Desulfobacula toluolica Tol2: one gene and its partner. The protein of the gene in region 2 interacts with the protein of the main gene of each other region in a pairwise test. Links are inferred from orthologs where the notes say so. Each region holds a gene or a part of one and is shown on either strand. Other genes may lie near its edges.

Region 1 (3,164 bases), 1.8 Mb from region 2 along the record:
TACATGCCCCGGTGCTTTTCCTGACCTAAAAATGCCACCCTTTTGAGATGGGGAAATTTTTTGCTGGAAAGACTGCCCCTCTGCTGAGTTTTAAGCTCGGGAACCAGCTCATAAATGGTGTTTACATAATCAGTGTCCTGGAACCCGTCAATCAAAAATAAGTTTTCGGTTTCAGACTGTATTAAAAGGTACTCCAGTTCCGCAGTCTTATAATTGGTGTTAACGGTCAGCAGAACAGCACCTATTTTGGCTGTTGCAAATTGCAAAGCAACCCAGAACGGAATATTGGTGGCCCATACAGCCACTTTTTCACCCTTTTGAATCCCCAACGCCATCAGCCCCCTGGCCACTTCATCCACTAAAGAATTAAATTGCCGATAGGTCAAGCGAAAGTCCCGATCCACATAAACAACAGCATCATTGTCGGGAAACCGGGCAGCGGTCTGATCAAGGATTTGCCCCAGGGTAAGTTCTCTTAACGGGCTTTCATTTTTCATGGCTTTATCCCCTCCTGCTATTCAGGTATATAGATGACCGCATGGATCTGTGCTTTTTCATCCCCCACACAGCTCACATAGTGAGGAACCACGGAATTATAATACACGCTGTCCCCTTCATTGAGAACATAGGTCTCTTTTCCGTAAATGACTTCAATGCTTCCTTTGAGTACGGCAATCCACTCTTCACCTTCATGGGAGGAGAGGTTCTTCTGGCTTGCTGATTCAGGAAGGATTTCAACAAAAAAAGGTTCCATGTGGCGATCGGTTTTTCCCATGCCCAGGGAAAAAAAGTTCAGGGTTGCGGCCTTGTTTTTCTCTGCCAGCACACTGAACTGAGCGTCTCTTTGGGCGTTACGAACAATATACGGGTCAGTTGTTTCCTGGTCATCCAGAAATGTACCCAGCCGGACACCGAGCGTTCTTGCGATTTTCATCAAAGGCCCTAACGGGGGATAAATATTTTCTGCAAGCATGGTCTCAATAAAATCTTTTTCAAGACCTGTCTCTTTTGCAAGATTGTCAACGTCGATCTGCCTTTTTTCCATGAAATATTTAATACGTTGGCTGATTTTTCCAGTATTCATCGTTCCTCCATGCATTTTTTTTTAAAAATGTTTTATAATATATAGTCAGGGCGTTGTCAAAAAAAATGCCTTTTTAAGGAAACATCTGCAGACCTTATACAAACCCCATACAAACAAAAAACTCAATTTTTTAATTTGTCTGTTAAATTCAATTTTTAAATTCATCCGGAATAAGGCAAACCGGTATGGGCTCCATTTTATGTTTATTGGCAGCATGAAATTTCTGGTAGATGGACACCACTTTTTTCTGTTGCTCGGTCAATGCTTTTTTTTGGGGGGACTCCAGGTATTGCATGGCCCATTCCAGTTCCGCATAGGTGGCACCGATCTGGCTTTCATCGGTTCGCTCGTCTTCCCATAGCCCGTCCGTGGGGGGCGCTTTCAGGATATCGTCAATGATGCCCATGGCTTTTCCCAGTTCATAAACTTCGGATTTCATCAGGTCGGCAATAGGTGAAAGATCCACTCCGCCATCTCCATATTTGGTATAAAATCCCACGCCAAAATCCTCAACCTTATTGCCGGTGCCGACCACCAGCATTTTGTGGTTTGATGCAAAAGCATACAAGGTGAGCATGCGAAGTCTTGACCGGGTGTTTGCCATGGTCAGGCCGTCCTGTATATGATGGGGAAAGCTTTGTTTCATCTGCTCAAAAACAGGGGTCAGGTCAAGATCGGTTCCTTTGACCATATTAAATTTTTTTTCCAGCCATGCAATATGATTTTCAGACCTGGACACCTGATCTTTTGCCTGGTGAATAGGCATGTTAACGGCAAGAACCGGTTTGCCGGTTTTCGCGCACAGGGTTGATGTTACGGCTGAATCTATTCCTCCTGAGACACCAATGGCAAACCCTGTTAAACCTGATTTTTCAAGGTAATTATCCAGCCACTGAACAATGTGATCAATTACTTTTTGAGTTTTCATAACCAGCCTTTCATAACCAGTTTTTTCATCCTTTTTCATTTTATATGAAAGTCTTAAAAAATTCATACATAGACTTTCAATCTTTGTTGTGAGCAAACCAAGGTGAAATAACAGTTTTGCCCGTGGCAGTTATATGCAATGCATTTTAAACATATTTCACGAATTTAAGAACCCGGACTCTTGTTGTCAATCACCCCATGCTGCCGGACATATTCATACAAAATAATTGAGGCTGCCACACTCACATTCAGGCTTTGGGATTTTCCAAACTGTGGAATGGTAAGGGGCCTGACCTCGGGAAACAGGTCAGGTTCAAAGCTGATGCCATATTCTTCGTGGCCGAATATAAAGGCACTTTTAAGGGGCATCCGGGTGTGTGTTATGGACTGTCCTTTGCCGGGTTCCAGGATAAACGGGATATAGCCGTTGTTAACCAGGCTGGTATAACAGGAAAAAAAATTCTTGTGAAATACGGCCGGAACCCATTTAAAAGCACCCATACCCGGTGCAGGATCAAAAAAATCAATGCCGACCAAATGAATTTCACGGGCACCAAAGGCATCAGCACTTCTGAAAATTTTTCCGATATTATAGGTCGGTTTTAAATGGTCCAGCACAATGACACATTCATGAATACCGGACTTGGCCAGATAGTTCTTGTTTCTCTGCCGTCTGAAGCGCCTTTTGGCCATATCTCTTTCAGACTTCATCATCTGCCGGACTTTATGAGGCCCCATACACCTTCTCCAACCGTTCATATTATTATTTTGCCCAACTTTCAGACTGATGGCAAAACAGGGTAAGACCCCACCAGAATTTTGCCAAAGTCCAAATTCAGGATCTGATATACAATGACAGGGCATAAATTGCAACGATTGGCAAATCCGCCAAACCTGTTTTTGTGCGGGTGTGAAGCAAAATATACCCTGTTATGGGTAAAAAAAGTTATGGGTAAAAAAAATGGAACTGTTGTGGAAAACCAGTTAAATCATGATCTGCCGGCAAGAATCAAACAGGGTTAAAAAAGTTTGAAAAATCCAGTTCATCAGGCCTGGAAAGATCCATTTCCCCCATTTCAACAATATGCCCCCCATATCCGCATTGAATCATGAATCTATGCATTTGAGTTATGGAATCATCTGATATCAATTT
Region 2 (3,196 bases):
TTTTGCGACCATCACCTCCATAGCACCATAGGATAAACATAATTCTTTAATCTTTTTGGCATCTTTTTCAACATCCGCCATATCTCCATCCAGTTCTATGATCAACAGAGCTTTAATCCCTCTGGGCAACTCAAAACTGAGGGACTCTTGTACAAGATGCAGACAGGCTTCATCCAGATATTCAACACATCTTGGGACTACGGCTTCTCTCATAATATTGGATACGGTTTTCGCAGCCATTTGCATGCTGTCAAAAAACACAGCCATTGTTTTAACGGCATCCGGCTTGGGCAACAGCTTTAAGGTAATTTCAGTGACCACAGCCAATGTTCCTTCAGATCCTACAATCAATCGGGTCAGATCGTATCCGGCCACCCCTTTTGCAGTGGATACGCCGGTTTGAATCACCTCACCGGAAGGCAATACCGCCCTCAACCCCAGGACATAATCCCGTGTCACTCCGTATTTTACGGCCTTTGGCCCACCTGCACATTCACCGATATTCCCTCCAATTGTACACACGGATGAACTTGACGGATCAGGAGGATAAAACAGACCTTTTTGCTCTGCGATTTTGTGGATATCCGCGACAATCACACCTGGTTGAACCCTCACGATAAGATTGTTTTCATCAACATCAAAAATCTTATTCATACGGGTTGTTACCAGCACCAGTCCGCCTTTAACCGGCACTGCCCCTCCGGTCATCCCGGAACCCGTGCCACGGGGAACCACAATCAATCTTTCTTTTGATGCAAATTTTAAAATCCGGGAAACTTCTTTCTCAGACCCTGGAAAGATAACAGCATCAGGCAGAAAACATGTCCCTGTGGAATCATATGCGTAACACAACAGGTCTTCTTTTTCTCTGGTGCAATTTTGTTTTCCTGATATCTTTTGAAGCTGTCTGTAAAGAGTACCGGAAAGTCCCATTTAGAGTTTTCCTGCTTCGATTTTCTTGGAAAGATAGTTCATTTGCTCAAACAGAACCCCTTTTTGCTTTAACTCTTTTTCAACTGCATTGATGGAATATATGGCAGTCGCATGATACCGGTTAAAACTTGTGCCGATTTTTTTTATTGGTTGGTCTGTATATTTTTTGGAAAGAAAAATTGCCATTTGCCGTGGTTTTACAATTCTTTTTTTCCTGGAAGGCGATACGATATCTTCTTCTGAAAGCGAAAATTCTTTGCAAACCAGCTTTTTAATGGATTCAATCGAAATTCTTTTCTTTACATTGGTAATATTGGCCAACACGCTTTTTGCAAGCTCAATATCAATATTATATCCCATCAGCTGACCTTTTGCCGCCACACCAAACAGACCGCTTTCCAACTGCCGGACATCGTCACTTAATTCCTGGGCAATATACTCGGTCACATGATTGGGAATTTTACACCCGAAACTTTTTGATTTCTTTTTTAATATTCTGACTCGTGTTGAATAATCAGGTTTTCCAATTTCCGTAACAAGCCCAAGAGTTAATCTGGATCTTAGCTGATCATTGAGTTTTGGGATCTCATCTGGAAGCTCACACCCTGAAAATATAATTTTTTTATCCGCTTCAAGAAGATAATCCAATGTAACGGCAAGTTCACTTTGTGTTGCATCCTTGCCTGATAAAAAATGAACATCTTCTAAAATCAACACATCACATTTTCTTCTGAATTTCTCTTTAAACTGTTCTATAGTCTTATTTTTCAAAGAAAAAATCATCTCATTGGTAAAATCTTCCGCTGTTACATAATAGACTCTTTTTGACTGGCTGTTCTTAATAATATGATATCCGACAGCCTGGGACAAATGACTTTTTCCAAGACCTGTTTTTGATAAAAGATAAAGAATGCTTGATCCGTTGATGTTTCCCTGGGCAAGGGACAAAGATGCGGAATAGGCAAAATTTGAATTATCCCCTACAACAAAATCATCAAATGTAAATCCTTTTTTAAACATCCGTCCATTGTTAAATTTTAACTGTAGTCCTGGAAGCTCCAATTGTTTTGACCGGTTAGCCACCAGAGGAATGGCTGAAACAGTGTCTGAAGTTTTATTATTTTTCCCTGAACCTGTTTCTTTTTTGGAAGACACCTTAAAATCAATACGTATATCATCCACCCCTAATTTTGAAAATTCTTCTTTAAAAGTTAAAAGATAATTGTCTTTTAACCGTTTGATAAAATAGTCGTTAGGGCTGGACAATTCAAGATGATCCTGATCAAAATCCAGAAGTTCAACCGGGTCTATCCACATCCTATAACTATGATCAGGTAATGTTTTTTTAATACGGCCTTTTACTTCTGTCCAGCATGATTCTATATTTTTCAAAAAAAAGCCCTTTCTTCCAAATTGAAATACCGAATTTATACGGTAAATTTAATAATTAATGATGAATAAAATTGATGTTCGAAAAAGTATGAGGGTTTTTTTATTGAAATATCGAGTATTGGTCAAATCGAATCAACAGCATTAAATAAATATTAGATTTTAATTTGGCATCATTTTTCAACTATCTTATTTTATTTGATTTTTTTTCGTGAAACAAGATTTTCCCCTAACATTACAATTGGTTCGACAACCTGCTATATTTCCAAGAGATCTCTATGTGTCAAGGCAAAGTTTTAATTATTTGAAAAAAAATTTTCCTCTTATTTACTCTTGTTTTCTATTATTTCCTCCAAATTAAATTAAAATTTCTTTTTTTTTTCAATTCTTAATTTAATAAGGGTTTCACAATTTTGAACATAGTTTTGAACATAGTTTTGAACACAATTTATATTTACACTTTTATTTTCCAATAGTATATTGCACTTTGTTTTACAAAAATTTTCCTTAAATAACGGCCATGGCAGATTATGCTGCCACAATAAAGCATGAAAGATATTTGATTCCAACAGGTTAGAAGTTCTTTCATATAACTGTCACAAGCAGACCTGGTATTTCATCCTGGTTTGCCCACAACAAAGATTGAAAGTTGCTGTTTGGATTTTTTAAGGACTTTCATATAAAACATAAATATTTTAAAGGTATGGCTATTTATTATGAAACATTCAAACGCCCGGCACATTATCGGCATAACCATGGGAGACCCTGTGGGAATAGGTCCAGAGATACTTGTAAAAGCCTTAAACGATTCAACTCTTTATGCTGTGTGCAAACCGCTTATTCTTGGTGACTCCCATATTATAAAAAAGGCCTT

The links.
Region 1: the proteins of dnaA (region 2) and nadE interact in binary tests that used the Escherichia coli proteins (3 or more experiments, as listed by UniProt). The link is inferred for Desulfobacula toluolica Tol2 from one-to-one orthologs.

The regions. Positions count from the first base shown.
Region 1 is NC_018645.1:4,475,163-4,478,326, forward strand. What follows is about bases 123-2,953. They hold nadE (NAD(+) synthase), read right to left. Parts: upstream 2,013-2,953; coding sequence 1,233-2,012; downstream 123-1,232. Other genes in these bases: TOL2_RS20295 (AMP-binding protein), read right to left, coding at 123-497; TOL2_RS20300 (cupin domain-containing protein), read right to left, coding at 515-1,084; TOL2_RS20310 (TrmH family RNA methyltransferase), read right to left, coding at 2,177-2,749; TOL2_RS25040 (hypothetical protein), read left to right, coding at 2,864-2,953. In the rest of the region: more of TOL2_RS20295, read right to left, coding at 1-122; more of TOL2_RS25040, read left to right, coding at 2,954-3,034; bioD (dethiobiotin synthase), read right to left, coding at 3,021-3,164. UniProt on the Escherichia coli protein: Catalyzes the ATP-dependent amidation of deamido-NAD to form NAD. Uses ammonia as a nitrogen source.
Region 2 is NC_018645.1:2,660,486-2,663,681, forward strand. What follows is about bases 130-2,992. They hold dnaA (chromosomal replication initiator protein DnaA), read right to left. Parts: upstream 2,326-2,992; coding sequence 934-2,325; downstream 130-933. Other genes in these bases: TOL2_RS12295 (FAD-binding oxidoreductase), read right to left, coding at 130-933. In the rest of the region: more of TOL2_RS12295, read right to left, coding at 1-129; 4-hydroxythreonine-4-phosphate dehydrogenase PdxA, read left to right, coding at 3,039-3,196. UniProt on the Escherichia coli protein: Plays an essential in the initiation and regulation of chromosomal replication. Binds in an ATP-dependent fashion to the origin of replication (oriC) to initiate formation of the DNA replication initiation complex once per cell cycle.